DNA from 2 places in the Kitasatospora sp. NPDC034023 genome. Region 1 is predicted to be linked to the other one. Evidence: riboswitches for the same ligand, from Rfam matches in the RefSeq annotation. Region 1 holds a riboswitch; the other holds the start of a gene.

Region 1 (15,518 bases):
GGGCCCCGGGCGCCCAGGCTGCGGGCCGCGTGGACGAACTCCCGCTCGCGCAGCGAGAGGGTCTGGCCGCGCACGATCCGGCCCATGTAGGGCCAGTTGAAGAAGCCGATCACGAAGATCAGCACCAGGATGTGCAGCGGCAGGCCGTGCAGGCCGAACGCACCGCCCTGCAGCGAGGTCGAGATCGCGATCGCGAAGAGCAGCAGCGGGAACGCCAGGAAAACGTCCATCACACGGCTGATCAGGGTGTCCACCCAGCCGCCGTAGTAGCCGGCCATGATGCCGAGCACGGTGCCGATGGTGTTGGACAGCACGGTCGCGCCGAAGGCGACCAGCAGGGAGACCCAGGAGCCCTCGATCACGCGGGTCAGCAGGTCGCGGCCCTGCAGCGGGTCGACGCCGAGCGGGTGGGACCCGCTCATGCCGCCCCAGTCGCCGAGCGGCAGGCCGCCGAGGTCGGCGTCCAGCAGGTCCTGGTGGAGGGCGTCCGGGTCGAGCCCGAACATCGACTCGATCGGCTTGGCCAGCACGGCGAGCAGGATCAGCAGGATCACCACGACGCCGCCGGCGACGGCGGCCTTGTCCCGCTTGAAGCGGGTCCAGGCGATCTGGCCGAGGGAGCGGCCCTCGATCTTCTTGGCCGGGCTCGCGGCGGCGGGTGCCTCCGGCTCGTTCCCGGCGGTTGTGACGGATGCGGTCATGGTCAGTTGGTCCCCTCGCCGACGGTGGCCGGCCCACGGGTGCCGGGCGCCGGCTTCGGCGGTGCGGCTGCGGACGTGCGGAGGTGCGTAGAAGCGGGTGGGCGCGGCAGTGCGTCGTGCACAGGCACTGCCACCACGCGGGATGGGCGTCGCGTGGTCGAACGGGTCGGCGTGCGCGCTCACCTTTGTGGGGTTCCAGTACGCGCGGTGCGTTGCGCAGAACTCTCTGCCATCCGAACTGGCTTACGCCAGACCTGACAACCGACAGATGCCCAACTGTGATCTGCAGGCATGCATCTCCCGGGCCTTCGGCATATCCCTCTTCACACGTCTGTAACATGCATGTCAAGATGGCCGGACGGCGCAATTCGGAAATTCGTCCGGAAAGCATCGAAGCCGACTTGACGGACAATCAAGTCGGCTTCGGCTTCGGCCTCACGGCCCGGGATTTACGGCGGGAACGGGCCCTGAAGGACCGGGTTCGGCAGGACCGGGTTCGGCAATCAGCGCCCGGGGTAGCCGGGCCACGGCCGCTGCGGCTGTTGGGGCTGGGGCTGCTGCTGCCAGCCCTGCGCGGGCGGCTGCGTGCCGTAGGCCCATCCCGGCGTCGGCTGCCCCGACATCGACTGCCCCGGGTACGCGGGCGGCGGCACCGGCGGGTACGGACCGGTCGCCGGGCGGCCGGCCTCCCGGTCGAAGAACGGCCGCGCGTTGGCGCGCATCCACAGCGCCACCGGGTCGTACTCGTCCGACATCGCCACCGTGGACACCGCGAGCCCCTCCGGGGCCACCGCGATCGCCCGCTGCATCAGCGCGCGCACCGCCTCCACCGCGGGCGGCGAACTCTCGTACAGGTCCAGGCCGATCGCCAGGTACGGCTCCCCCACCGCCGGCTGCACCCACGCCCGGCGCAGCGCCCGGACCGCGCGCACCTCGCCGGCCTGCCGCTCCAGCAGCGCGAAGAACGGCTGGGCGTTGACCTGCGGCTCGCTCAGCTTCAGCGGACCGGCCGGCAGCCGGTCCAGGCCCGCGGCGACCCGCCGCAGGTCGGCCCAGGGCACGCCGACGCCGCCGCCGGGCGCGTGCGGGTTCAGCCACAGGCCCCAGCGGGTGCGGTACAGCGAGCCGGCGATCTCCCGGCCGGAGACGACCTCGTGGGCCCGCCCCCAGCCGGAGGCGGCCAGCTGCTCGGGCGAGGTGACGGCCGGCGCGTAGCCGTGGCCGCTGATCTCCATGTTCCCGTACTGCGCGTCAGGACTGCCCGGCGTGCCGTGCCAGAGCAGCATCCAGACCCGGCCGTCCGCCAGCGCGTGCAGCAGGCGCTCGTACGCGTCGTAGCGCTCCGGCGCGACCTCGCGCAGGGCGTGCTCCAACACGCCGGGATCCGCTCCCGGGCGCCCGGCCGGTGCCTGGCCCCAGGGCCCCGGCACCCCGCCCGCTCCCGTTCCCGCACTCATGCGCCCACCTCGCCGCGCCTCTTTCCTCGAACCACCGGCCGTCGGCCGTCTGCACGCACCCTATGGCGCGGCACCGGCCACCGCCACGGCGACGTGCCTTGGATACGAACCCCGCTCACACCCGCGTGTAGAAAGGCATGACCCGGGTGAGCAGCCACTCGACCACCGGGTCGTCGGCGAGGTCGAGCAGTACGAGGTGGACGCCGCCCGGCAGCGGCGCGGTTCCCAGCGCTCGGCCGAGCGCGTCGTTCACCGCGGCCGGGTCGGCCGGGGCCGCCGGATCCAACTGGACGCCCACGAACATCACGGTCGGCTCGCCCTCGATGCTGGCCAGCGCCCGGCGGGCGGTCAACACCCCGGGAAGGGCCGACAGTTCGGCCCGGCAGGCGGCCAGGAAGTGCTCCGGGTCCTCGCCCGGCACCGGCTCGCGCAGCGCCACCCGGCCGCCGGTAGGCGCCGCCGGGTCCTCGGCGGCCTCCCACCGGTCCTGGCGCGGACCGCGGCGCAGCTCGGCCACGCCCTGCGGCGGCACCGGGATGCCCACCGCCGCGTCCGGGTTCACCGCGATGCCCACGCCCAGCGGCAGCCCGCGGGCGAACTCCCAGACCGGCGCGATCGCGAAGGCCATCCCCGGCGCCTGCTGCAGGAACACCTCCTGCGAGGAGAACACCGGTACGTACGGGTCGCCGCCCAGTTCGATGGTCGGCAGGTCCAGCGACTGCCCCTGCGGGTCGGCCCCGCCGGGCAGCGGCACCCACACCTGGCTGCGGGCCAGCACCTCGATCACCCGCGGCGTCGCGCCCGGGTCGCCCAGGGCCGCGGTCAGCACCTGCTCCAGCTCGTTGGCCGGCCACGTGCCGCCCGCCGGCGCCCCCTCCGGGCCGCCCCACCCCTGCTGCTGCTCCACCGGGTACCCCATGCGCCGCCGATTCCGCCCTCTGCCGGTCGGCCGCCCTCTGCTGCGCCGACGCGGAGCAGTCTAGGGCTCGTGTTCGCCTCTGTGTCGTGTGACCGGCTCCCCCCTAGTCGTGTGACCGGCTCCCCTCTCACCGTGTGACCGGGTCCCCTCTCCCTTCCTCGTCCGGGACGTGCCATGATGTGCGCGTCCGACGGCATGCGCCGCGGGCCCCACAACTCCATACCGGCCGCTCGAACCCGCGCGGGAGAGCCCGGAGTGCCGCACCAGTGAGTGAGTGGCACAGCCGGCGCCGAAGGAGCAAGTCCTCCCCGGAATCTCTCAGGCCCCCCTACCGCACGGGTTAGGCACATCTGGAAAGCGGCGCGCGGCCCTGTCGCGCGCCCACCCACGGTGCAAGCCGCCATGCTGTCCTGGATGCTGGAAACAGCTGCGGGCCGGCGGGCGGTGAAGCTCTCAGGTTCGACGACAGATGGGGAGACCCACGCCGCCGCATGCCCGCGCGCAGGGTCGGCCCCCGAGAGGGTCCGGTCCGGCGCGTGCACCCATGAGTGCCCCGACCGAGGAGTTCCTGGCCATGTCGTCCCTCCGCCTGACCGCGCTCGACGCGCTGCACCGCGCCCTCGGCGCGACCATGACCGACTTCGCCGGCTGGGACATGCCGCTGCGCTACGGCAGCGAGCGCGAGGAGCACCTCGCCGTCCGCACCAAGGCCGGCCTGTTCGACCTCTCCCACATGGGCGAGATCACCGTCACCGGTCCGCAGGCCGGCGAGATGCTGGACCACGCGCTGGTCGGCTTCGTCTCCGCGCTGGGTGAGCTGCGCGCCCGCTACACCATGATCTGCGCCGAGGACGGCGGCATCCTGGACGACCTGATCGTCTACCGCCTGCGCGAGGACGCCTTCCTGGTCGTCGCCAACGCCTCGAACGCCCAGCTGGTCCTCGACGAGCTGATCGCCCGCGCCAAGGGCTTCGACGCCGTCGTCACCGACGACCGCGACACCTACGCGCTGATCGCCGTCCAGGGCCCGGAGTCCACCGCGATCCTGGCCGAGACCACCGACGCCGACCTGCCCGGCCTCAAGTACTACGCGATCCTCCCGGCCCACGTGGCCGGCCGCGAGGTGCTGCTGGCCCGCACCGGCTACACCGGCGAGGACGGCTTCGAGATCTTCTGCCACCCGGTCGACGCCGAGGAGATCTGGCAGGCGCTGACCGCCGCCGGCGAGGGCCGCGGCCTGGTCGCGTGCGGCCTTTCCTGCCGCGACACGCTGCGCCTGGAGGCGGGCATGCCGCTGTACGGGCACGAGCTGTCCACCGACCTCACCCCGTTCGACGCCGGCCTGGGCCGCGTCGTCCGCTTCGACAAGACCACCAACGAGGGCGCCTTCGTCGGCCGCAAGGCGCTGGAGCAGGCCGCCGCCGCGGCCGAGGCCAACCCGCCTCGGGTGCTGGTCGGCCTGCTCTCCGAGGGCAAGCGCGTCCCGCGCGCCGAGTACACCGTGGTCTCCGCCGACGGCGCCCCGATCGGCCGGATCACCTCCGGCGCGCCGTCCCCGACGCTGGGACAGCCGATCGCGATGGCCTACGTCGACGCGGCCCACGCCGCCCCCGGCACCACCGTCGCGGTGGACGTGCGCGGCAAGCACGAGCCGGTCCGGGTCGTGGCGCTGCCGTTCTACAAGCGCGCCCGCTGAGCGCCCGCCGAGCGCCCCGCCGACACCCGCCTTTCCCCATACCCGCACGTCGAAGCCGTCCACGCGGCGGCCCGCTTCGCCGTACCCGCTTCCCATCCTGGAGAATGACGCCATGAGCAACCCCCAGCACCTGCAGTACACCAAGGAGCACGAGTGGCTCACCGCCGCTGAGGACGGTGTCTCCACCATCGGCATCACCAAGCACGCCGCCGACGCGCTCGGTGACATCGTCTACGTGCAGCTGCCGGCCGTCGGCGACGCCGTGACCGCCGGCGAGACCTGTGGCGAGCTGGAGTCCACCAAGTCGGTCAGCGACCTGTACTCCCCGGTGACCGGCGAGGTCGTCGAGGTCAACCAGGACGTCCTGGACGACAACGGCCTGGTCAACAGCGCCCCCTTCGAGGGTGGCTGGCTGTTCAAGGTGCGCGTGGAGTCCACCGACGAGCTGCTCAGCGCGGACGAGTACGACGCGCTCACCCACAGCAGCTGACCCGCTCGTGATCGGGCGGGCCGCAGCACGGCGGCCCGCCCTCCCCCGCCGTCCCTCCGCTCTCCTCCCCGGGAAGACCACACCATGACGGTTCTCAACCAGTCCCTGCACGCCCTCGACCCGGAGATCGCCGCCGCGGTCGACGCCGAGCTGCACCGCCAGCAGACCACCCTGGAGATGATCGCCTCCGAGAACTTCGCCCCGGTGGCGGTCATGGAGGCCCAGGGCTCGGTGCTCACCAACAAGTACGCCGAGGGCTACCCCGGCCGTCGCTACTACGGCGGCTGCGAGCACGTCGACGTGGTCGAGCAGATCGCGATCGACCGCATCAAGGCCCTGTTCGGCGCCGAGCACGCCAACGTGCAGCCGCACTCGGGCGCGCAGGCCAACGCCGCCGCGATGTTCGCGCTGATCCAGCCGGGCGACACCATCCTGGGCCTGGACCTGGCCCACGGCGGTCACCTGACCCACGGCATGAAGATCAACTTCTCCGGCAAGCTCTACAACGTGGTCGCGTACCACGTCGACGAGAAGACCGGCCAGGTCGACATGGCCGAGGTCGAGCGCCTCGCCAAGGAGCACCAGCCGAAGCTGATCATCGCCGGCTGGTCCGCCTACCCGCGCCAGCTGGACTTCGCCGAGTTCCGCCGGGTCGCCGACGAGGTCGGCGCGCTGCTCATGGTGGACATGGCGCACTTCGCCGGCCTGGTGGCCGCCGGGCTGCACCCGAACCCGGTGCCCTACGCGGACGTGGTCACCACCACCACCCACAAGACCCTGGGCGGCCCGCGCGGCGGCGTCATCCTGTCCAAGGCCGAGTACGCGAAGAAGATCAACTCCGCGGTCTTCCCCGGCCAGCAGGGCGGCCCGCTCGAGCACGTGATCGCCGGCAAGGCGGTCGCCTTCAAGGTCGCGGCCTCGGAGGAGTTCAAGGAGCGCCAGCAGCGCACCCTGGACGGTGCCCGGATCCTGGCCGAGCGCCTGCTGCAGGCCGACGTCGCCGAGGCCGGCGCGTCCGTCCTGTCCGGCGGCACCGACGTGCACCTGGTCCTGGTCGACCTGCGCAACAGCGAGCTCGACGGCCAGCAGGCCGAGGACCGCCTGCACGAGGTCGGCATCACCGTCAACCGCAACGCCATCCCGAACGACCCGCGCCCGCCGATGGTCACCTCGGGCCTGCGTATCGGCACCCCGGCCCTGGCCACCCGCGGCTTCCAGGCCGAGGACTTCCGCGAGGTCGCCGACATCATCGCCGAGGCGCTCAAGCCCGCCTTCGACGAGACCGTCGCCGACGCCCTGAAGGCCCGCGTCACCGCGCTGGCCGAGAAGTACCCGCTGTACCCGAACCTCTGATCACTTCGGTGATCGTCCGGGCCGGGTGACCGGCCTCACCCCGCCGCGACACCTGGGGCTCCGGGGCACCGCGCACACTGGTAAGTGCGCGCGGTGCCCCGAGCCGTGTCGGCCCCCCGCCCGCAAGTACTTCCACGAGACCAGACAAGGACGTCCCCCGTGGCCATCAGCGTCTTCGACCTCTTCTCCATCGGCATCGGCCCCTCGAGCTCCCACACCGTGGGCCCGATGCGCGCCGCCCGGATGTTCGCCCGCCGACTGCGGTCCGAAGACCTGCTGACCCAGGTGACGGGCGTGCGTGCCGAGCTGTACGGCTCGCTGGGTGCCACCGGCCACGGCCACGGCACCCCGAAGGCCGTCCTGCTGGGCCTGGAGGACAACTCGCCCCGCACCGTCGACGTCGACCAGGCCGACAAGGACGTCGAGCGGATCACCGCCGAGAAGAAGCTCCACCTGCTCGGCGAGCACTCCATCGACTTCGACCCCGACAGCCAGCTCGTGCTGCACCGCCGCCGGTCGCTGCCCTACCACGCCAACGGCATGACCCTCTGGGCGTACGCGGCCGACGGCTCCACCCTGCTGGAGAAGACCTACTACTCGGTCGGCGGCGGCTTCGTCGTCGACGAGGACGCGATCGGCGCCGACCGGGTCAAGCCGGACGACACCGTGCTGAAGTACCCCTTCCGCACCGGTGACGAGCTGCTGCGGCTCAGCCGGGAGACGGGGCTCTCCATCTCCGGCCTGATGCTGGAGAACGAGAAGGCCTGGCGCAGCGAGGAGGAGATCCGCACCGGGCTGCTGGAGATCTGGTCCGTGATGCAGGACTGCGTGCGGGCCGGCATGACCCGCGAGGGCATCCTGCCGGGCGGCCTCAAGGTCCGCCGCCGGGCCGCCGCTGCCGCGCGCACGCTCCGCGCCGAGGGCATCGGGCCGGCCAACGCGATGGAGTGGGTGACCCTCTACGCGATGGCGGTCAACGAGGAGAACGCCTCCGGCCGCCGGGTGGTCACCGCGCCGACCAACGGCGCGGCGGGGATCATCCCGGCCGTCCTGCACTACTTCCTGAACTTCATCCCGGGCGCCGACGACGACGGCATCGTCCGCTTCCTCCTCGCGGCCGGCGCCATCGGCATGCTGTTCAAGGAGAACGCCTCCATCTCCGGCGCCGAGGTCGGCTGCCAGGGCGAGGTCGGCTCCGCCTGCTCGATGGCCGCGGGCGGCCTCGCCGAGGTCCTCGGCGGCACCCCCGAGCAGGTCGAGAACGCCGCCGAGATCGGCATCGAGCACAACCTCGGCCTCACCTGCGACCCGGTCGGCGGCCTGGTCCAGATCCCCTGCATCGAGCGCAACGGCATGGCGTCGGTCAAGGCCATCACCGCGGCCCGGATGGCGCTGCGCGGCGACGGCCGGCACCACGTCTCGCTGGACAAGGCGATCAAGACGATGAAGGAGACCGGGGCCGACATGAAGATCAAGTACAAGGAGACCTCGCGCGGCGGCCTCGCCGTGAACGTCATCGAGTGCTGACCGGGCACTGACCGCGCGCCGGTCACGACGCCCCGGCCCCCGGGTGGAGCCCCCTCCACCCGGGGGCCTTCGCATGCCCGCTGCGCGTTTCACCGCGCACTTCCCCTTGCGCATTTTTACTGGCCGACGGACCGTCAGCAGGTCCATAATCTCGGCGAGTTGGTTCACGCCAGAGGGGGAGGCGGATGACCTTCCAGCCCGGGCCGGTGCGGCCCGCCGAGCCGCCGTCCGTTCCACCGCCACCGCCGGCGCCACCGCCGACATCGTCGGGAACACCGGGATCGCCGGGATCGCCGTACGCGAGGTCCGAGGCCACCCGGCTGCTCTGCGCCGGGGTCTACCTCGACCCGGACTACCGCCGGCGTGTCATCACCGAACTGGTCGAGCACGACGAGCGCTCCGTCCCGCCGTCCCTGGGCTTCGACCTGGTCACGGTGCTGGCGCACGCCCTCCGGGCCCGGGCACTGGAGGCTCGCACGGGCGCGGTGCTCGCCTTGGTCTGGTTGGGCTTCTTCTGCACCGAGTACTGGCCGCTGCTCCAGCACCCACCGTCCGCCGCCGACTGGAAGTCCTACGGGGAAGGACTGACCGGCGGGTACTACGGCGACGATCCGTACGGCCAGGAGTCGGCGGCCGACACCGTGTTCGGCGTGCTCTCGCACTACATGCCACCGTTCACGGCGACCTTCGCCGTCCTGTACGCCCTGGTCTGCCTGCTGTCCTGGTACGCCAAGCCCGCGGAGGTCCGGGAGTACGCGCTCTACGCCCCAGCCGCCCCCACCACGCCCGGCGGCTCCCGGGCGTCCGAGGCCCGGCGCGCCGCCGGCGGGCTCCTCTCCGTCCTCGCCGTGATCGCCCAGATCCTCTACTGGGCACTGGCGCTGGCCACACTGAAGGAGGGGGCCTGGCAGGGCACGCTGTTCCCGCTGGCGCTCGCCGCGACAGTGGGCTGGCACCGCCTGCACGTCGCCCAGGTCCTCCGCCGGGAGCTGACCCGCGAGAACTTCCCCAAGCATCCGCGCCGGCTGCCGGCCCGGCCGCGCTACCCGGCGCTGCAGCGGGCCATCGCCGACGAGCAGTACTCGCAGCTCGTCGTCTACGATCCGGCCGATCCCTTCCTCGGCGCCGGACTCCCGTTCAGCGTCTGGCGGTTCACCCTGGAGCTGAGGCGCCGCAAGGACGCCCCGGCGGCCGCCGAGGAGGGCCTGACCGCCCGGGCCGTACTCGACCTGGTCATCCCGCGCCTGGCCGCCTTGCGGCAGGCCGCCGCCGACACCAGCCTGGACCGCCTGCGGGACCTGGAGATCGAGCACGTCGTCTACCTCCCGTACGGCCCGGCGCGCGGCGAGGTCCCGCGCGGGCCCGAGGAGATCGCCCGGCACATCGCCGAGGCGGTCGACGAGGGCGGCGAACGGCGCCGGCACTTCCTGCGGGTCCGGGTCGGCGCCTGGGACGAACAGGTGGTGCTGACGGTGCAGTTGCGGGTGCACACCCAGGGGAACCTGCTGATGGTGGAGGTCGTCCCGCACGTGCTCGGGCCGGTCCGGCGTGACTACGAGCTGCTGGCGGACGCGGTGGCCCAGCAGGGCACCCGACCGGGACGCCGCGGCCCGGCGATGTCCGCGTTCACCGCCGGGCCGGCCGCGCTCCGCTCGCTGCTGCGCCCGGGCGGACGCCGGGCCACGGGCGGCACGGATGACGACGACCAGCTGGTGGTGGCCGCCCGCCCGGTCGTCTCCTTGCGCGAGGCCGCCACCACGTCGACCATCTCGATCTTCCAGGAGCTGGACGTCATACGGTACTTGAAGTCGATCGAGGAGCGGATCATCGAGGGCGTGCGGGTCGCGCTGGAGCGGTCGGGGTACGAGACCGACCGCTTCGAGCAGACCGTGATCCAGGTGATGGAGGGCGGGGTCCACATCGGTTCGATGAGCGGCGGCGCCGTCGCCACCAACGGGGGCACGGCGCAGTCGGGCGCAGTGGCGGCTCCGCCGTCCGGCGGGAAGCCCTCCTAACGACGCGGATTCGCGTCCTTGACAGGGAGTTGAGATTTCCGATGAACGAGGAGCAGGACGTGCCGCAGGACGCGGAGAGCACTCCCCCGGCACCGGCGAGCGGCGGGGTGTCGAGCAATGGGGCCTCGAACGGTGGGGTGTCGATCGGCGCGATGACCGGCGGGGCCGTCGCCGCGGGCTCCGGCACCCGGGCGGAGGACCGCTCGCAGCGGGCCGGGGCGCCCGACCCACTGCCGGACCTGCGCGGTCTGACGGTGCCCGCCCCGGCGCCCGGCGGGGTCTCGATCGGCGCGATGACCGGCGGGGCGGTCGCCACCGGTCAGGACTCGACGGCCGTCGACGCCTCGATCCGCCTCGACGCCTCGGCCCGTGAACTGCTCGCGGCGGTCCGCGAGTTGCGGGGCCACCTGCCGATGTTCACCCGGGTCGAGGGCAACGGCGTGGCCGAGGTGGAGCAGGAGCTGGACGCCGTCGGCACGGCCCTCGAACAGACCGGCACGGCCCCGCGCACCCGGCTGGAACGGCTCCGCGACCTCCTGCGGAGCTCGACCACGGTAGTCTCCGGACTCGCCTCGGCGCTGGCGGTCGTCGAGGCGATCGAGCAGTTCCTGCACTGAGCGGGGACCGGGGAGCACAGGGGGAGCAGGGATGACGGGCAAGTACTGGGACAAGGACGGCCAGCAGTGGGTGGACCACCTGCCGGCGGGCAGGGCGGCCACGCCTCCGCCTCCGGCGGCTCCCCCGGCCACGCCTGCGCCCCCTCCGCCGACGGCCCCGCCCTTCGCGCCTCCGGTCGGGCCGCCTCCGGTCGCACCACCGCTGATCGCACCACCGCTGATCACACCGCGCGCCCCTCGACCGGGGCGCCCGCCGTCCGCCGGAACGCGGCGGTCCCGGCGGGTGCTGGTGGCCGCCCTCGCCGGGGCGCTCCTCGGCGTGCTCGCGGGCGGCGGCGGGTACCTGCTGACGCGGCACGAGGGCGGGAGCAAGCCGACCGGCGCGGCGACCCTGACGGGCACGCCACCGGTCACGGCGTCCGGCTCCCCCTCGTCGTCCCCCACGGCCTCGGAGTCACCCTCCGCCACGCCCTCGCCCACGCCCACCACCCCGGCGCCCGCGCCGACCCCCACCGGGCTGCACCTCAACCGGGTCCAGGACCCGAACGGGTTCACCCTCCTCGTCCCGGACGGGTGGCAGCGGAGGGAGCAGAACGGCTCCACGTTCTACGAGACCCCGAACCAGTCCAGCCTGGTCCAGGTGTTCTCCATGACCACCCAGTCCCCCTATGAGCAGGCCAAGTCGATCGACGCCAACCTCGCGGAGACCAAGGCGTCCGCGGGCTACCGCCGTCTCCGGCTGGAGCAGACCGCCAACGGCACCGCCGAGCTGGAGTACTCCTACAACCACGCCGAGACCGGCACCGTCCGACGCGCGGTCGACCACGTCCTGGTCGGCCCCGACGGCGTCGCCTACTCGGTCATCGTGGCCGGCCCGGAGGGCGACTGGCCCACCCTCCTCCAGGCCCTCCGGGACGCGGAGCTCACCGGCTTCTGCTTCACCGCCCAGTGCCCGGCGGCCACCGGCTGACCCCCGCCCGCCAGGCCCGGCCCCCCGTCCGCCGACCCGGACCCCGCCGACCCTGACCCCCGAACCGTCGTCCGCCGCCGGTCGGCTCAGGCCGCGAACGGGTGGGCCTGCCGGGCGGTGCGCAGCGCCTGCGCCCACCAGGTGAGCTGGTCGAGCATGGTCTTGGCGGCGGCGTCGGCGGCGGGGTCGATGGCCTTGCCATCGGCGTCGAAGCAGTGGGCGGCGCCGTGGAAGCTGACCGTGTTGCGGATCGTCGCCGCGTTCAACTCGGCCATGACCACCCGCAGTTGCTCGACGGCGCGGAGCCCGCCGGAGAGGCCGCCGTAGGAGACGAAGGCGATCGGCTTGCCGTGCCACTGCCGGTTGTGCCAGTCGATGGCGTTCTTCAGCGCGGCCGGGAAGCTGTGGTTGTACTCGGGCGTGACGATGACGAAGGCGTCGGCAGCCTCCAGCCGGGGCGACACGGCGGCCAGCAACTCGGCGTCGCCCGGCGACGGTTCGCCGCCGAAGGACGGGAGGGTGGTCGGCAGCGGGGTCTCCACCAGATCGACCAGGTCGGTGGTCGCGTCGCCGCGGGCGTCGAGGTGGCCGAGCAGCCAGTCGGCGACGACCGGGCCGAAGCGGCCGTCGCGGGTGCTGCCGACGATGACCGCGATCTGCAGGTTCTGCTCCGTGGACATGGGGGTCCCCCTCCGGGATGTGATGGACGGCGCGATGTCGCGTACGGCGATGTGTACGGCGTATCCGACAGATACAACGTACACATTGGCGCGTATGCCGTCCACTGTAGATACGACGTACGCTTCAGATACGCCGTACACGCCCGGGTGATACGGTGAGGAACACCGCAGTCGGAAGGAGCCCGCCCCATGCCCGCTCAGCAGGCACCCGCCGGGGGCACCCCCGCGGCCGGCGACGACAAGGCCCAGGTCTCACTCTGGGAGCGCCTCGCCCGTCCGGCCCCCGCGCCGCGCACCACACTGACCCCGCAGCGGATCGCCGAGGCCGCGGTCGCCATTGCCGACGCCGAGGGTCTGGACGCCGTCACCATGCGCCGCCTGGCCGGAGAGCTCGGCGTCGCCCCCATGGCCGCCTACCGGTACGTCTCCGGCAAGGACGAACTCATTGAGCTGATGGTCGACTTCGTGTACGGCCGGCTCCCCCTGGACACCCCGGCCGACGGCTGGCGGGACGCCATGCGCTCGCTGGCCGTCCACCTCCGGGCGATGACCCTGGCCCATCCGTGGACGGTCCGGACGGCCACCCCGTTCTCCCTCACCCCCAACCAACTCGCCGTCCCCGAGCGCGCGTTCGCAGCCCTGGCCGGGCACGGCCTGGACGCCGACACCACCATGGCGGTGTTCCGCGCCGTCAGCGGCTACGTGCACGGCTCGGTCGCCGCCGAGGTCGCCCTGGAGAACCTCCGCCGGGAGCACGGCTGGTCCGACGGCGACCAGACCCGGGCCGGCCTCGCCCCGCGGATGACCTGGCTGATGAACACCGGCCGCTACCCCAGCTACGAGCGCTACCTGTACGAGGCCACCCGCAAGGACGACCCCGACTGGCAGTTCGAGACCGGCCTCGACTGCGTCCTCGACGGCATCACCGCCCACTTCGGCATCTGACCGCCCCCGCCGCGCGGGAAGTCGGCCGGTCCGACTTCCCGTGCGGCGGCAGTGCACTTACCGGCGGGCGGGGAGCGCGAGGAAGGCCAGCCCGCCGGCCAGCACCGCGAGCCCGCACCAGGAGACGGCCGGCAGCCGCTCCCCCAGCGCCGCCACGCCCAGCACGGCGGCGACGGCGGGCTCGGCGAGGGTCAGCGTCGTGGCGGTCTGCGCGGTGGCGTGCCGCAAGCCGTGACCGAACAGCCGGTACGCGAGGCAGGTGGTGACCACGGCGAGGTACAGCACGATCCCCGCGCCCCGCACCGAGAGCAGCCACCCCACCGGCCCGAGGGCCACCACCGGCAGCACCAGCAGCGCCGCCCCGCCGAACATCGCCCCCATCACCCCGCCGGACGGGCGCCCCACCGCGATCAGCCGCCCGCCGACCAGCGAGTACACGGCGTACGAGAGCCCGGCCAGCACCGCCAGCAGCACCCCGAGGCCGTCCACCGCAGCGCCGCCCCCGGCGAGTTCGGGCCCCAGCACCAGCACCGCACACCCGAGGACGGCCATCGCCGTGGCCCCGGCCCAGCGCCCGCCCGGCCGCCCCTGCCCGGCGAGCCACCCGAGCAGCCCGGTGAACACCGGCGCGCTGCCCAGCGCGATCACCGTCGCCACCGCCACCCCGGTCCGGCTCACCGCCGGGTAGAAGGTGACCGGGTACCCCGCCACCGCGACCGCGCCGAGCGCGAGTTGCCACCGCTCGCGCGGCCCGCAGGCCCGGGGCAGGGTGCGGACTGAGCGGTCGGACAGGAACAGCAGCAGCCCGCCGAGCACCAGCCCGGCAGCCCCGATCCCCGCCGCGGGGGCGCCCCCGGGAGCCAGCGAAGCCGCCGTCCCGGTCGTGCCCCAGAGCACGGCGGCGAGCAGGATCGGCACCGGGCCGCCGAGCGCGCGGGGGCGGGCGCGACGGAGAGCCGTGGGCAGGGGACGGGCAGGCGAGAACAAGCGATTCGGCACAGTCGTGAACTTCCGTCGTCGAGGACCATCGGGAAACTGGTTCCGAGAACGGACGCACGCCATCAGCCCACGGCGGCCGCCATCAGGCCGAGCCGGGGTCGCGGGGGATCAAGCCACCGGAGCGCGCGCCCGTCAGGCGCTGAGCGGCGGCAGTACGACGTGCCAGTACAGGTTCACGGGTCGATGGTACTGACCCGTCACGGCTGCGTCTCTTCGCCTCCGATGGCGAGCGCGAGCTTCCACATGCCAGTGGAGGGATTGACCTCGTGCTCGTTCCCAGGCTCAGCCAGTTGCTTCGCCCGGCTGGCGGCCAACCGCCAGTGCGGCTTGTAGAGGTCGAACTTCATACCGGCCTTCTCATATCCGGTCGGGAAGATTTTCTCAAGCGCTGGCACAAGTTCCTTGAACGACCGAGCCGGGCGGCGATACTCCGCGAAGTGCAGCAGGAGCCACACTTCGAAGCAGGGATTTGAGAACGCCACCTCGATATTCTTCTTCCGCGCCTCGGCCACCACCTGCCCCAGGTCAGGGAATTCGTCGACATCGAGAACGCGCCACACCTCGTCGTACTCACCGCCGGCCTGGTCACGCAGAAGCTCGGCATGATCAACGACCTGGGAGGGTGACCTCGGATGTTCAACGACCCTCAGGGAGACCGCTGAATTCCGGGCGCTCGACTTCAGCCCCTGAAGGTAGTCGCGCTCAGTCGCCTTCGCGCCGCAGACCACCAGCAGCCTCTGCCTCGGCTCCCGCTGTCCCGCCCGCCTGGCCAGTGAGGTGTCAAAACAGGGACGCTTGCGTCCGCTCGGCTTGGCAGCCCTTGCCATCGTTGTCCCCCCGCGCCGCCACGGCACTGGCAAAATTGTCGTCGATGTACGGCACGCCGCCGTAGCTCCCGCTGAGATACCGCCGCTCGCGGTTCTCCTCCTGGCGTGGCTTGAAGTCGGCGAGGGCGACCAATTCGGTCTCGCCGTACTCGTTCTTCTCCACGAACCAGACCTGGTCGCGCCGCAGGATCTCTTCACCGTCAGCTCGTCCGAGCAGGCTGGCATCATGGGAGGTGAAGATCAGCTGAGCACCATTCGGATTAGTCGCGGAATTCTGGAAGAGCCCGATCAGGCGTGCGGTCAGAATCGGGTGGAGGCTCGA
Region 2 (15,518 bases), on a different contig from region 1:
CGTGATGGGCCTGCTGCGGGAACTGTCGCCGCTGGTACAGCCGCTCAGCCTGGACGAGGCCTTCGTGGACCTGGAGGCCGGTCCGTACGGCCCGGTGCTGGCCGAGGCGGACCACGACACCGGCGAGCGGCTGGTGCTCGCGCTGGCGGAGGACCTGCGGTCGGACATCCAGCGGCTCACCGGGCTGACCGGCTCGGTGGGGGCGGCCGGGTCCAAACTGATGGCCAAGATTGCCTCCGAGCAGGCCAAGCCGGACGGCCTGGTGCTGATCGAACCCGGGCAGGAACGGGCGGTGCTCGGGCCGATGCCCGTACGGGCGCTGCCCGGGATCGGGCCGGCCACCGAGCAGGTGCTGCGGCGGGCCGGGCTGAGCACCGTGGCCGACCTCGCGGAGGCGGGCGAGGCGGAGCTGGTCCAGCTGCTCGGGCGGGCGCACGGGGCCGGGATCCACCACATGTCGATAGGGCTGGACGAGCGGCCGGTCGTGGCCGACCAGGACGCCAAGTCCGTCTCGGTGGAGGACACCTACGAGGTGGACCTGGCCGACCGGGACCGGGTGCTGCGCGAGGTGGAGGCGCTGGCCGCCCGGTGCGTGCGGCGGCTGCGGGCGGCCGGGCGCTCGGGGCGGACGGTGGTGCTCAAGGTCCGGCGGTTCGACTTCTCGACGCTGACCCGCTCGGAAACGCTCGGCGGGCCCACGGACGACGAGGCGGTGATCACCGCGACCGCGCGCCGGCTGGCCGAGCAGGTGGACATCACGGGCGGGGTCAGGCTGCTCGGCGTGGGCGTCGCCCAACTCGCCGACTACACCCAGGAGGACCTGTTCGCGCAGGCCCTGCGCGAGGAGGCGGCGGAACACGCGGAGGCGGCGGCCGAGACCGAGGAGGCCGAGGAGGAGCCGGAGGCCGTCGTGATGCGGCGGTGGATGCCCGGACAGGACGTCCGGCACGCGGAGTTCGGGCCGGGCTGGGTGCAGGGCAGCGGCGTCGGGAGGGTCACCGTGCGGTTCGAGACGCCGTGGAGCGAGCCGGGGCGGGTGCGGACCTTCGCGGTGGACGACCCGGCGCTCGAGCCGACCCGGCCGCTGCCGCTGCGCCGGGGCGAGGACACCGAACCGGACCGGGACGGCGGGGCAGCCGAGCGGGACTGAGACACGAAAACGGCCCCACCCGGTGGGGGAGTACCGGGTGGGGCCGCATCACCGTGCCGGACCCCGTGCGTTCGTGATGCCCTCGCGACGTACGGAGACCGGGGCCCCGCGCCCTGTCCCTGAGCGCGGGGGCCGGACGCCTCGTCAGGCGTCGGTCTTCACCAGCTTGTCGCTGGAGTCCTGCTGGGCCGAGTCGCCGACGACGGTCAGCGGAGCGGCCGGCTTGACGGTGCGGATCAGGAACGGGACGACACCGGCGATGATGCAGACCACGGCCGCGGTCCAGAACGCGTGCTTGTACGCGTCCAGGGTGGGCAGCAGCAGCGGGATCTGCGGCGGCAGCTTCATGACGTCGCCGGTCAGGATGGCGGCCATGACGGCGGTGCCGATCGCGCCACCGACGGTGCGCAGCACCGAGTTCATGCCGTTGGCGATGCCGCTCTGCTCGGCCGGGACGGCGCCGTTGATGTAGGCCGGCATCGCGGCGAACGCGAGGCCGACGCCGAGGCCGAAGATCGCCGAGGCGGTGTAGATGTCGCCCTCGTGGCTGTGCCGCAGGGCCAGGTAGGCCATCGCGATGGCGCCGAGGACGCCACCGAGGACCAGCGGCCTGCGCGGGCCGCGGCGGGCGATCAGCAGCGCGCCGAGCGGGGCGGCCACCATGGAGCCGATCGCGGACGGCAGCAGCATGACACCGGCGTGCAGGACGGTGGCGGTGAAGCCGTAGTGGGTCAGCTTCTCCGGGGTCTGGGCGAAGTTGCTGATGACCATGAAGGAGCCGTACATGCCGAAGCCGATGAGCAGGCCCGCCAGGTTGGTGAAGGCCACGGCCGGACGGGACATCATCTTCATGTCGACCAGCGGGTGCGCGACCTTGGTCTCGATGATGCCCCAGACCAGGGCGACGACGGCGGCGACGGCGAACAGGCCGAGGGTCTTGGTGGAGGTCCAACCCCAGTGGTTGCCCTGGCTGACCGCGACCAGCAGCGCGGAGAGCCAGCCCGCCAGGGTGATCGCGCCGAGCGGGTCGGCGCCGCCCTCCTTGTCGGTGACCGGGTCGGACGGGACCCGGAAGGCGACCAGGGCGACCGCGATCAGGCCGAAGACCAGGCCCATCCAGAAGATCGACTTGTAGCTCCAGTGCTCCAGCAGGAGACCGGTGGCGACCAGGCCGAGGCCGGAGCCGACGCCCATCGAGGCGCTGATGGCGGCGACGCCGCCGGTCACCTTCTGCTTGGGCAGCTCGTCGCGGACGATGCTGATCGCCAGCGGCATGACGCCACCGCCGGCGCCCTGCAGGACGCGGGCGACGACCAGCCAGGTGAAGGAGTGGGTGCTGACCGCCAGTGCCGAACCGGCGACCAGGCCCGCCAGCGAGATCAGCAGCATCGGCTTACGGCCCCGGAGGTCGCCGAAGCGGCCCAGGAGGGGAGTCAGCACGGCGGCGGAGAGCAGGTTGGCGGTCATCAGCCAGGTGACGCTGGAGGCCGAGACGCTCAGTTCCTTGGCCAGCGAGGGCAGGATCGGGACGACCGCGGTCTGCACCACACTGAACGACAGCATCGCCAGGATGAGGGCCGGCAGGACCCGGGCGCTGCTCTGCTTCTCGGCCGCGATGGTGGGCTGGGGTGCCTCACTCACGGTTGCTTCCTCCCGTACATAGTGAATGAACTGAAGTAACCATGCAGGGAGATACTTCAGAGTGTCAAATATCGAGCGGTTAAGCTTTGGCAAAGGGGAAGGCCCCGACCTCGGATGGTCGGGGCCCTGCTGGGGATCGCGGGTCAGACGAGCGGGCGCATCCCGGTGGCGCGGGAGGCGTCGGGGGTCGGGGTGACGGCGTCCTGGGGCGTGGTGGGGTCGTGGACCTCGACGTGTTCGCGGCGGAGTTCTTCCCGGATCACTTCCTCGTCGGTGTAGCGCTCGACGACCAGGCGGACGCGCTCGATGGGGGCGAGGTACTTGCGGACCGCCGGGCGCTCCTCACGGAGAGTGACTTCCTCGACGGCTTCGGCGATCTCCTTCTCGGTGAGGACTGCGCGCTCGGCCTCACCGACCGGGATCCGCTCGACCCGGATGCGCTCGCGGACCACCGGGACGCGGCGCTCGACCTGCTCGGTCGTCACGTACTTGCGCAGCTTCGCGGTGCCCACGTTGTGCCACTCGGTGGTGACCTCCAGACGCTCCTCGCGGCAGGTGATCTCGATCGGGTTGCCGGGAGCGGAGGAGTCGGCCCCCGAGCCGCGTGCGTGGGTGGTCGCCGCCGGCATCGGGTGCAGCTTGGGTTCCGTGATGGGCGCCGGGGAAGCCGTGGCGGGAGCAGGGGTGCTGAGGGTCCGCATGTTGCTCTCCATGGCGGTTACGGCGGTGGTCGCGCTGGTGCTCTCGGGCTCGGGGGAGTGGAAGGCGTGCGGCTTGGCGGCGACCGCGGCGGCGGCGGGGGTGGCGCCGAAGTCGAGGTCGGACTGCGCGGCGTGGCCGCCGTCCTCGCCGCCCGGGTGGTCCTCCGCTCGGGTGTCGAGGCCGTAGTAGCGGTAGAGCTGGAGCTCCTGGGAGGGGGACAGGTGCTGGCCCACGCCGAAGTCGGGGGACTCCTTGACCAGCGACTTGTCGTACGGCACCCGGAGCTCGTCGCCGGAGAACTCGCTCGTGGTGAGCGGGACGAAGGCGTCCCGGCCGAAGATGCCGGTCCGGACGGCGGCCCACTCGGGCTGGCCGGTGGCGTCGTCCAGGTACACCTCGTCGACCGTGCCGATCTTGTCTCCGTTGCGGTCGACCGCCTTGTGGCCGATGAGGTCCCGGGGGTCGATGTCGGTCTGCACTCTTTCCTCCAGTGCGCTGAGCCTGCGGAACTCCCACAGGAAGTCGGCCGGAGTACCCGTGCCGTCCGCCACTTCACACCAAATGCCATGAATCGGACGGGCGCGACCGGGGTGCGCCGGACGGGCTGCGGGCTGAGCCGTCCGGGGGACGCGCGTAGACCCGGGGTGACCCGAAGCACCCGTGATCCGACGGCCTCCCGCTGGTACCCTGGGCGGCGACCGCAGAGCCCGCTCGGGAGAGTCTCCGACCGCGAAAAGCGCTGGTCGGGGCGCCGAAGGAGCAACTCCTCCCCGGAATCTCTCAGGCATCCGTACCGTGTGGGGTAGGTCACTCTGGAAAGCAGGGCAGGAGTCTCGGCACAGAAGCCGGCGACCACCACCCTCACCGACGGTGCAAGCCGACGGAGCGCCCACAGCGCACCGTGCGGGCGAAGCTCTCAGGTCCCGATGACAGAGGGGGAGGCCTGTCGGGTCCGCCCGCCATGGCTCATTCGCTGTCCGCAGCGGGGAAGGCCGGTCGGCGCGCGTACCCCCGCCGGTCCGTGACCAGGAGGCCTCGACCACCATGAACGCCCAGCCGAACGCGGGACGCCCCACCAGCGCCTCGACCCTCACCGAGCTTGAGCTGGCCAGCCCCTTCGAGAACCGCCACATCGGCCCCGACGCCGCCGCGCAGGAGAAGATGCTGGCGTCCGTCGGCTACGGCTCGCTGGACGAGCTCGCCGCCACCGCCGTGCCCGAGGCGATCCGCTCCATCACCGCCCTGGACCTGCCCGCCGGCCGGACCGAGGCCCAGGTCCTCGCCGAGCTGCGCGAGCTGGCCGGCCACAACCGGGTGCTCCAGCCGATGATCGGCCTGGGCTACTACGGCACCTTCACCCCGCCGGTGATCCTGCGCAACGTCATGGAGAACCCGGCCTGGTACACCGCGTACACCCCGTACCAGCCGGAGATCTCGCAGGGCCGCCTGGAGGCGCTGCTCAACTTCCAGACCGTGGTCTCCGACCTGACCGGCCTGCCGACCTCCGGCTCCTCGCTGCTGGACGAGGGCACCGCGGCCGCCGAGGCGATGGCACTGGCCCGCCGCGTCACCAAGGTCAAGGGTGGCGTCTTCCTGGTCGACGCCGAGACCCTGCCGCAGACCATCGCGGTGATCGAGACCCGCGCGGTGCCGACCGGTGTCGAGGTCGTCGTCGCCGACCTGTCCGAGGGCATCCCGGCCGAGATCGCCGAGCGCGGTGTCTTCGGCGTGCTGCTGCAGTACCCGGGCGCCACCGGTGTGGTCCGCGACCTCGCCCCGGTGATCGAGCAGGCGCACGGCCTGGGCGCGATCGTCGCCGTCGCCGCCGACCTGCTGGCGCTGACCCTGCTCAAGTCCCCCGGCTCGCTGGGCGCCGACATCGCCTGCGGCACCTCGCAGCGCTTCGGCGTGCCGATGGGCTTCGGCGGCCCGCACGCCGGCTACCTCTCGGTGCGCGCCGAGTACGCCCGCTCGCTGCCCGGCCGCCTGGTCGGCGTGTCCGTCGACTCCGACGGCAACCGCGCCTACCGCCTCGCGCTGCAGACCCGCGAGCAGCACATCCGCCGCGAGAAGGCCACCAGCAACATCTGCACCGCCCAGGTGCTGCTCGCCGTGATGGCCTCCATGTACGCCGTCTACCACGGCCCGGACGGCCTGGCCGACATCGCCCGCCGCACCCACCGCTACGCCGCCGCCCTCGCCGAGGGCCTGCGGGCCGGCGGCGTCGAGCTGCTGCACGGCGAGTTCTTCGACACCGTCACCGCCGTCGTCCCGGGCCGCGCCGCCGAGATCGCCGCCGCCGCCCGCGCCAACGGCATCAACGTCCACCAGGACGGCGCGGACCGGATCTCCGTCTCCGCCGACGAGACCACCACCCGCGAGCACCTGGCCGGCGTCTGGGCCGCGTTCGGCGTCGAGGCGGTCGAGGTGGCCGAGGGCGCCGAGGCGCTGCCGGCCGCGCTCCTGCGCGACGACGAGTACCTGACCCACCCGGTCTTCCACAGCCACCGCTCGGAGACCGCCATGCTGCGCTACCTGCGCCGCCTGTCGGACCGGGACTACGCGCTGGACCGGGGCATGATCCCGCTGGGCTCCTGCACCATGAAGCTCAACGCGACCACCGAGATGGAGGCCGTGACCTGGCCGGAGTTCGGCCAGCTCCACCCCTTCGCGCCGATCGACCAGGCCCAGGGCTACCTGACCCTGATCCGCCAGCTGGAGCAGCAACTGGTCGAGGTGACCGGCTACGACGCCGTGTCGATCCAGCCGAACGCGGGCTCGCAGGGCGAGCTGGCCGGCCTGCTGGCCGTCCGCGCCTACCACCACGGCAACGGCGACACCCAGCGCGACGTCTGCCTGATCCCGTCCTCCGCGCACGGCACCAACGCGGCCTCCGCGGTGATGGCCGGCATGCGCGTGGTCGTGGTGAAGACCCTGGTCGACGGCGACGTGGACGTCGAGGACCTGAAGGCCAAGATCGAGCAGCACCGCGACAACCTGTCGGTGCTGATGGTCACCTACCCGTCGACCCACGGCGTGTACGAGACCCAGATCACCGAGATCTGCGCGATGGTGCACGAGGCCGGCGGCCAGGTGTACGTGGACGGCGCCAACCTGAACGCCCTGGTCGGCCTCGCCAAGCCGGGCAAGTTCGGCGCGGACGTCTCGCACCTGAACCTGCACAAGACCTTCTGCATCCCGCACGGCGGTGGCGGCCCGGGCGTCGGCCCGGTCGCGGTGCGCGCCCACCTGGCGCCGTACCTGCCGAACCACCCGCTGCAGTCGGAGGCCGGCCCGGCCACCGGTGTCGGCCCGATCTCGGCCGCGCCGTGGGGCTCGGCGGCGATCCTGCCGATCTCCTGGGCGTACGTCCGGCTGATGGGCGGCGAGGGCCTCAAGCGCGCGACGCAGGTCGCGGTGCTGAACGCCAACTACATCGCCAAGCGCCTCGCGCCGCACTTCCCGGTGCTCTACACCGGCCCGGGCGGGCTGGTCGCGCACGAGTGCATCATCGACCTGCGCCCGCTGACCAAGGAGACGGGCGTGACGGTGGACGACATCGCCAAGCGCCTGATCGACTACGGCTTCCACGCGCCGACGATGTCCTTCCCGGTGGCCGGCACGCTGATGATCGAGCCGACCGAGTCCGAGGACCTGCACGAGATCGACCGGTTCTGCGACGCGATGATCGAGATCCGGGCCGAGATCGACAAGGTCGGCTCGGGCGAGTGGGCCGCCGACGACAACCCGCTGCGCAACGCCCCGCACACCGCCGCCGAGCTGGCCGGCGACTGGGCGCACGGCTACTCGCGGCAGGACGCGGTCTTCCCGGCGGGCGTGAACCCGGCGGACAAGTACTGGCCGCCGGTGAGCCGGATCGACGGCGCGTACGGCGACCGCAACCTGGTCTGCTCCTGCCCGCCGCTGGACGAGTACGGCGTCTGACGGAGCCGGGCGCCACGGCGTCCGGACGAACGGCAGGGCCCCGGCGGAACTCTCCGCCGGGGCCCTGCCCGTACTGCCTCGAGTCGGTGTCCGGGCCGGCCGTACGGTCGGGACCGCGGTGCGGTCGCGCCCGGCGTACGGCCGGGGACCGGGTGGTCAGGCCGCGTGGGCGACGGGTCGGCGCGGCGCGATCACCCGGCCGTCCGGCAGCAGCTCTCCGGTGTCCTCGAACAGGACGACGCCGTTGCAGAGCAGGCTCCAGCCCTGCTCCGGGTGGCAGGCCACCGACACGGCCGCTTCGCGGTCTTCGGACTCGGCCGATGGGCACTCAGGACGGTGCTGGCACATACGCGTACCCTCGCTTCGCTCTGCGATCCTCCCCGTGGTGCGGTCGCCGGAGGTCGTGCCGTCCGGAGGCCGCCGCGGTAGTCGGATCCTGTCCGCACGCCGACCAGGTGTTGACCGGCGCTCAAGTGGGTAGGACAGGTGGTCCTTCCACGCTGGTTCCCAGTGTCGGCATCCGCGGACGTGCGCGCAGCGATTTCGTGACATGCGCCACAACTCCCGGGCAGAGATCACCCGTTCAGGTGGGGGCAGGGGGAAATCGCGCACCGGTGGGTCAGGCGGTGGATGGCCCGATCAGGCCATGGGGGATGGCCCGTTCAGGTGGTCGCCGTTCGGGTGACGCACCCGGGCCCGGGTGCGCGGGCACGACGGAGGGCCGCCGGGCGGTGGTCCGGCGGCCCGTGCGGATACGGGTGGTTCAGGAGGAGCCGAGGAGCAGCGGCCTGGCGAGCGGGGCCCGGGCGAGCAGCGGCAGCAGTTCGGCGGCCGGGTAGGCGCGGTGGGCGGTGACGCCGAGCGGGGCCGGGGCGAGCGGGATCAGCAGGTCGGCGGCCGGGCCGGTGTCGGGGCTGTGCAGCCAGAGCGCCGTCGCGTACTGGCCTGGGAAGGTCAGCAGTCTGGGCTGTTGGCGGATCCGGGAGTTCTGGGCGAGCTGCCAGGCCTCGCGCAGCGCCCGGACCGTCGAGTCGAGGTACGGGCCGGCGGTGAAGTGGGAGAAGGTGTGGCCCTCGACGGCCTGCACCACCTCGGCGGCGGCGGCCACGTCGGCGCCGTCCTTGATCAGGAAGCGCCACCCGGTGCGGCGGGCGGCGGGGAGATCGGGGTGCGGGCCGTGCAGGACATGGACCGCGAGCGGATGGGCGGGGATCAGGGGGCCGGCCGGATGGCGCAGTGCTGCGGCGGCGGGCTGGCGCAGCGCGGTCTCCGAGTCGAGTGCGCCCAGGACGGCACGCAGGGCGCTCGGCGGGGGCTGGGGGGTCTGCAGAGTCATGGCGGGGTCCGCCTCTCCAGGTGAGATCGGCGTGCGAGTGCGGCATACCGGCATGGCGTGGCGCGTCATCGGTGACGGGGGCCGGGCCGTGTCCGGTTGTGCAGGATCGCGGTGCCGGCGCGGTCGCCGCCGTCGACGAGGGCTTCGCGGTGGGAGCGGACCGGCCGGAGCGCTGTGCGAATTTTCATCGAACAGATGCGCAGGGTGATCTGTTTATCACAGGCGGTGGCGCCGAGCAAGTCTGCAGATAGTCTGAATTACCGTCAGTTTCCTTGCATTGCAAGCCAGTACAAGCATTCGGGTATCGATCTTCGAGGTGGGCATGATGCTTGCACGGTCGGTCGGCCGGGTGGCTCAACGGGGTGTCTCAGGAGGAGGGGACCGTGGGCGAGAAGGTCGTGGCGACTCGGGCGGATCTGGCGGACCGACAGCTCTACCGGCGAAAGCTCCAGGCCTGTCAGGAGGCGCTGGGGCGGATGCTGCGGGAGGACCGTTTCGACCGGCCGCGGGCGGTGATGGGGCTGGAGATCGAGCTCAACCTGGCCGACGAGCAGGGCCTGCCGGCCATGAACAACGCCCAGGTGCTCAGCGAAATCGGCTCCAGCGACTTCCAGACCGAGCTGGGCAAGTTCAACATCGAGGTCAACATCACGCCGCACCGGCTCTGCGGGCACGTCTTCGAGGAACTGCGGGAGGAGCTCGACATCGGGCTGCGCTACGCCGACCGGCGGGCCGCCGAAGCGGGCGCCCGGATCGTCATGGTGGGCATCCTGCCGACCCTCGAGCACGCCCACACCGGCCTCGACGCGATGAGCCACAACCAGCGGTACACCCTGCTCAGCGACCAGATACTGGCCGCGCGCGGGGAGGAGATCGCGCTCGACATCGAGGGCGTCGAGCACCTCCAGCTGGAGTCCATCACCATGGTCGCCGAGGCCGCCGCGACCTCGCTGCAACTGCACCTCCAGGTGACCCCCGAGCGCTTCTCCTCGGTGTGGAACGCCGCCCAGGCGCTCTGCGGGCCACAGCTCGCGCTGGGCGCGAACTCCCCCTTCCTGTTCGGGCGGGAGCTGTGGCGGGAGACCCGTCCGGTGCTCTTCCAGCAGGCCTGCGACACCCGTTCGGCCGAGCTCAAGGCGCAAGGCGTGCGCCCGATCACCTGGTTCGGCGAGCGCTGGGTGGACTCGGCGTACGACCTCTTCGAGGAGAACCTGCGCTACTTCCCCGCCCTGCTGCCGATCTGCGACGACGAGGACCCGCTGAAGGTCCTGGCCACCGGCGGCGCGCCCAAGCTCGCCGAGATGCGGCTGCACAACGGCACCATCTACCGCTGGAACCGGCCGATCTACGACGTCTCGGGCGGGGTGGCGCACCTGCGGGTGGAGAACCGGGCGCTGCCGGCCGGGCCGACGGTGGCCGACACACTGGCCAACGCCGCCTTCTACTACGGGCTGGTGCGGGTGCTCGCCGAGCAGCCCCGGCCGGTCTGGACCCGGCTGCCGTTCGAGCGGGCGGACGAGAACTTCCGGCAGGGCGCCCGGTACGGCATCGACGCGGTGTTCCAGTGGCCGCGCCCCGGACGGGCCGGACGCGGCGGCGGGCTGCAGACGGTGTCCGCCGTCGACCTGGTGCTCGGCGAGCTGCTGCCGATGGCCTACCAGGGCCTCGACGAGTGGGGCGTGGAGCCCGCCGACCGGGACCGCTACCTGGGCATCATCGAGCAGCGCTGCCTGCGCCGCACCAACGGCGCGGCCTGGCAGAGCGCGACCTTCCACCGACTGCGCGAGCAGTACGGGATGGACCGGCCGGCGGCGCTCGCGGCGATGACCCGGCGCTACGCCGAGCACATGCGCGGCGGGGAGCCGGTGCACACCTGGCCGGTGGGTTAGCCGGTACGCACCTGGCCGGTGGGTCGGCCGGTGTGTACCCCGGTCGGCCGGTACGCACCTGGCCGGCCGGCTGACCGGGCCGCTGTGTCAGGATGATCGCTCCGGCGGTCGGCCGACGGCCGGAGCGACCGCCCGTCCGCTGGAGCCCCCGTGACCACCGTCCCGACCGCGCCGGAGACCGAGCAGCCCACCCGCCGGCTGCTCGGGGCGGAGCTGCTGATCGTCCTCGGCCTCTCGCTCGGGGCCAGCGGGATCAGCGCGCTGATCAGCTTCGCCGGCTCGCTCACCGAACCGATCAAGCTCGGCCAGCAGGTCGCCACGCTGAACGGCTCGCGGGCGCCCGGGCGGCCCTGGCTGGACCTGGTGTGGCAGCTGTACTACATCGGGCGCGGCCTGATGCCGGTGGTACTGGTCGGCTACCTGCTGGTGCGCGAGGGCGCCGCGCTGCGGGTGCTGGGCTTCGACCTCGGGCAGAAGCTGCGCGACCTCGGCCGGGGCGCGGCCGTCGCGGCGGCGATCGGCGGGTCGGGGCTGGCGCTGTACCTGGCCTCGCAGGCGGCCGGGTACAACCTGACGGTCGCGCCCTCGGGGCTGCCGGACGTCTGGTGGCGGGTGCCGGTGCTGGTGCTGTCGGCCTGGCAGAACGCCATCCTCGAGGAGGTCGTCGTCCTCGGCTACCTGCTGCGCCGGGTCCGGCAGTTGGGGTGGTCCTGGCCGGCGGCGGTGGTGGCGAGCTCGGTGCTGCGCGGCTCGTACCACCTGTACCAGGGGGTCGGCGGGCTGATCGGCAACATGGTGATGGGGGCGGTGTTCTGCCTGCTGTACCGGCGCTGGGGGCGGGTGATGCCGCTGGTGGTGGCGCACGCGCTGATCGACACGGTGGCCTTCGTCGGGTACGCGCTGCTCGCCGGGCACGTCAGCTGGCTGCCGACCCCCTGAGCGCCTTGACGGGGAGGGCCTGGCCGCGCGGCGGTCGGGCGAGCAGCCGGTCGACGTGCCGGCGCTCCAGGCCCTGGCCGGGGTCGATCGGCAGCAGCAGGCGGTCGCGGCGCCAGAGCGATTTGCGGACCAGCCGGGAGGGGATGACGTCGTCCACCCAGGCGAACGGGCGGCCTCCGGCGTAGCGCAGCAGCGGGGCCCACTTGGCGGCGGAGAACAGCTCCATCAGCGGGACGTGCGGGTCGTCGGGCTGCGGGACGTAGCCGCTGAGGCGGACCACCGGGAGCGGGTCCAGGCCGATCGCCGGGGCGATGTGGGTGTTGGCGTGCTCCTCCCAGGTGGTGGCCCAGACCAGTTCGTACGTCCCGGCGAGCTCGCGCAGCCAGTCGCCGTGCCGGGCGGACAGCAGGACGGCGTAGCCGAGCAGGGTGTGGGTGTCGAATCCGGCGTCCGGATGCGGGCAGACCGGGTTCAGGACGCCGTCGACGTCCAGGAACAGCAGTGGCTTCGGCACCGGTGGCCCCCCAGAGCGGTCGTGATTCCTACCTGTCCGGACGTACCACCTGTCCCGTTGGTTGCCCACCGGTGGGCGCACGAGGGGCGCACGGGGCGCTCACGACGTGGGCACGGGCTCGGTGGCGGGCACCGGTGCGTCGGTGGTGCTCCGGCGGCTCAGCCGGCGCACCTGCGGCTCCAGCAGGACCGCCGCGCTGAGCACCAGGCAGGCGACGGCGCAGGTCCAGAGCGCGCCACCCAGGCCGAGCGCCACGGCGGCCGGGCCGGCCAGCGCGGTGCCGACCGGGGCGAGCGAGTAGGAGCCGAGCTCGTCGTACGCGGAGACCCGGGAGAACATCTCGGCTGGGATCTCCTGGCGGAGCGCGACCATCCAGTTGACGCCGAAGACGGTGACGCCGACGCCGGAGAGGAACATCGCGGCGATCAGCAGCGGCAGCGGTGCGGCGGCGAGGGCCAGCGCGGGCACGCCGAACAGGAACACCCCCCAGTTGCCGACCAGCAGGATCCGGCGGGGCCGCCAGCGCGCCATCAGCAGGCCGGTGGCCACCAGGCCGACGCCGTAGGCGGACATCGCCAGGCCCCAGGCGCCCGCGCCGCCGAGCCGCTCCTTGGCGATGGCCGGCCCGTACACCGACTCGACCGCGCCGATGCAGGCGACCAGGACGGAGAACTGGAGCACGATCACCCAGAGCCAGCGGCGGGAGGCGAACTCCCGCCAGCCCTCCCGCAGGTCGCGCAGCATGCTGGCGCCCGAGGGGGCGGGGGCCTGCTCCGGCTCCAGGAAGAAGCGCAGCGCGGCGGCGATCAGGAAGCAGAGGGCGTCCAGGGCGAGCACCCAGCCGGGGCCGACCACGGCGGTGAGTGCTCCGCCGAGGGCGGCGCCGCCGATCTGGGAGGCGTTCTGGCCCATCCGGAAGACCGAGAAGGCGCGGGCCGCCTGCTCCTGGGGGACGGCCTGCATGATCATGCCGCCGGAGGCGGGGGAGTAGAGCGCGTAGCCGGCGCCGCCGGCGGCGGAGAGCACCAGCAGCTGCCAGAGTCGGGCGTTCCCGGCCAGGACCAGCGCGGCCAGTACGGCCTGGGAGGCGCCGCTGAACAGGTTGGCGGCGACCATGATCCGGTGGCGGGGCAGGCGGTCGGCGAGGGCGCCGCCGAGCACCAGGAGCAGCACCGTGGGCAGCAGGCGGGCGGCGGTGACGTAGCCGACCTCGGTGGTGGTGCCGCCGTTGCCGAGGACGGCGAAGGCGGTGGCGATGGGGGCGCCGGCATTGCCCAGGCCGCTGACCACGGTGGCGGCGGTCTGGATGCGGAAGTTGCGGCTGGCCCAGGCGAAGCGGCGGGGGCGCGGGGGTGGGGTGGGCACCTGGCGACTATGGCCGGAGTTCGTACAGGTGTCCATCGGGTTTGCGCACCTGTCGGGCCGCCTCGGTGGGTCGATGCCGGGTCGAGTCCGCCAGCCGGTGTCGAGCCGATCCCGGCAGCGGGGCCGGGCCGGCCCCGTCAGCCGAGGTGGCCCCGGAGGAAGGTGAGGGTGCGGCGCCAGGCGATCCGGGCCTGCAGGGGGTCGTAGGTGCCGAGGAGGTTCTCGTCGTTCATGAAGGCGTGCCCGGCCGGGTAGAAGTGGATCTCGGGGCGGACGTCGGTGGCCTCGCCGATCCGGATCGCGGCCTCGTCCACGGCGGTCATCGGGATCGAGCCGTCCAGCTCGCCGAAGTGGCCGAGGACGTGGGCGGTGAGGCCGCGGTAGTCGAAGTCCGGGTCGGGCGGGAGGCCGTAGAAGGGCGCCACGGCGGCCACCTTGTCGCCGGCCCGGGCGGCCAGCAGCAGGGCGAAGCCGCCGCCCATGCAGAAGCCGACCACGCCGACGGCGTCGCCGACCACCCCGTCCAGCGAGAGCAGATGGTCGACGGCCCCGGAGAGGTCCTCGACGGCCCGCTCGACCGGGAGTTCGCGTTTGAACCGGGCCGCCTCGGTGCGGTCGTGGGTGGTCGCACCGCCGAACAGGTCGGGGGCGAGGACGGTGAAACCCTCGGCGGCGAAGCGGTCGGCCATGGTGGCGACGTGCGTGGTGAGCCCCCACCACTCCTGCACCACCACCAGGCCGGGCCCGGCGCCCTGCGGCGGCCGGGCCAGGTACCCGTGCGCGGTACGGCCGTTGCTCGGGAAGGTGACGTTCTGCCGGGAGCCGCGCTGGTCGGGCATGGCTTCCTCTCGGTGGGTCGGGCCGCGTGCGGCGGGGTGCGGGGGGCGGGGGGCGGGGTCAGCCCATCTCCTCCAGGGGGCGGCCCTTGGTCTCCTTGATGCAGAAGGCCACGAACGGGATGGACAGCAGCGCGAAGGCCGCGTAGATGGCGTACGTCGCCGAGAGGTTCCAGTCGGCGAGGTCGGGGAAGCTGACGGTGATCGCCCAGTTGGCGATCCACTGGGCCGACGCCGCGACGGAGAGGGCGAGCGCGCGGATCCGGTTGGGGAACATCTCCCCGAGCAGGACCCAGACCACGACGCCCCAGGAGAAGGCGAAGCACAGCACGAAGACGTGCGCGGCGACCAGGGCGACGGTGGCGTGGGTGTTGTCCAGGGTGGCGGTGTCGCCGGTGCCGTACCGGAAGGAGAACGCCCAGGCGGCGGTGGAGAGCGCGGCCGCCATGCCGATCGAGCCGGCCAGGGCGAGCGGTTTGCGGCCGATCCGGTCCACCAGGGCCATCGCGATCACCGTGCCGATCACGTTGATGATCGAGGTGGAGAGGCTGATCAGAAGCGAGTTGGACTCGTTGATGCCGACCGACTGCCAGAGCAGGGACGAGTAGTAGAAGATCACGTTGATGCCGACGAACTGCTGGAACGCCGAGGCGCCGATGCCGACCCAGACGATCGGCAGCAGGCCGAAGCGGCCGCCGAGCAGGTCCTTCATCCGGGGCTTGTGGGCGGACTCCAGCACCGCGCGGATCTCCGCCACCCGGGCGTCCAGGTCCACGCCCTCGCCCTCGACCTCGACCAGCACCTTGCGGGCCTGCGCCTCGCGGTGGTCGGCGATCAGGAAGCGCGGCGACTCCGGGATGGCGAGCGCCATCAGCCCGTACACCAGGGCCGGGATCGCCTCGACGCCGAGCATCCACTGCCAGGCCTCGATGCCGCCGAGGTGGTTGGTGGACTCGCCGCCGGCGGCCTGGTTGAGCGCCCAGTTGGCCAGCTGGGAGACGGTGATGCCGAGCACGATCGCCATCTGCTGGAAGGAGGCGAGCCGACCGCGGTAGGCGGTCGGCGCGACCTCGGCGATGTAGGTGGGCGCGATCACCGAGGCGATGCCGATCGCGATGCCGCCGATCACGCGCCAGGTGGCGAGGGTCTCGATGTTCGGCGGGAACATCGAGCCGATGCCGCTGGCCGCGAACAGCGCGGC

What was found. A riboswitch is a leader RNA that binds a small molecule or an ion and turns the genes downstream of it on or off. The one in region 1 is predicted to bind glycine.
Region 2: another riboswitch for glycine. It lies ahead of gcvP (aminomethyl-transferring glycine dehydrogenase); the one in region 1 lies ahead of gcvT (glycine cleavage system aminomethyltransferase GcvT).

What each region holds. Positions count from the first base shown of each region.
Region 1 covers NZ_JBVIRY010000044.1:47,718-63,235, forward strand. The annotation lists gene ACZ52R_RS37830 (ABC transporter permease) at 1-701, opposite strand, end outside; gene ACZ52R_RS37835 (enhanced serine sensitivity protein SseB C-terminal domain-containing protein) at 1,205-2,158, opposite strand; gene ACZ52R_RS37840 (enhanced serine sensitivity protein SseB C-terminal domain-containing protein) at 2,274-3,077, opposite strand; glycine riboswitch at 3,309-3,421, shown strand; gene gcvT (glycine cleavage system aminomethyltransferase GcvT) at 3,652-4,773, shown strand; gene gcvH (glycine cleavage system protein GcvH) at 4,886-5,263, shown strand; gene glyA (serine hydroxymethyltransferase) at 5,348-6,616, shown strand; gene ACZ52R_RS37860 (L-serine ammonia-lyase) at 6,776-8,143, shown strand; gene ACZ52R_RS37865 (hypothetical protein) at 8,329-10,158, shown strand; gene ACZ52R_RS37870 (hypothetical protein) at 10,200-10,775, shown strand; gene ACZ52R_RS37875 (hypothetical protein) at 11,059-11,745, shown strand; gene ACZ52R_RS37880 (NADPH-dependent FMN reductase) at 11,832-12,425, opposite strand; gene ACZ52R_RS37885 (TetR/AcrR family transcriptional regulator) at 12,615-13,370, shown strand; gene ACZ52R_RS37890 (DMT family transporter) at 13,428-14,369, opposite strand; gene ACZ52R_RS37895 (RloB family protein) at 14,567-15,196, opposite strand; gene ACZ52R_RS37900 (AAA family ATPase) at 15,150-15,518, opposite strand, start outside.
Region 2 covers NZ_JBVIRY010000026.1:10,780-26,297, forward strand. The annotation lists gene ACZ52R_RS29300 (DNA polymerase IV) at 1-1,150, shown strand, start outside; gene ACZ52R_RS29305 (MFS transporter) at 1,295-2,791, opposite strand; gene ACZ52R_RS29310 (PRC and DUF2382 domain-containing protein) at 2,935-4,044, opposite strand; glycine riboswitch at 4,196-4,299, shown strand; glycine riboswitch at 4,301-4,433, shown strand; gene gcvP (aminomethyl-transferring glycine dehydrogenase) at 4,538-7,438, shown strand; gene ACZ52R_RS29320 (DUF5999 family protein) at 7,595-7,786, opposite strand; gene ACZ52R_RS29325 (hypothetical protein) at 8,202-8,774, opposite strand; gene ACZ52R_RS29330 (glutamate-cysteine ligase family protein) at 9,158-10,663, shown strand; gene ACZ52R_RS29335 (CPBP family intramembrane glutamic endopeptidase) at 10,814-11,602, shown strand; gene ACZ52R_RS29340 (HAD domain-containing protein) at 11,580-12,116, opposite strand; gene ACZ52R_RS29345 (MFS transporter) at 12,216-13,481, opposite strand; gene ACZ52R_RS29350 (dienelactone hydrolase family protein) at 13,619-14,320, opposite strand; gene ACZ52R_RS29355 (sugar porter family MFS transporter) at 14,379-15,518, opposite strand, start outside.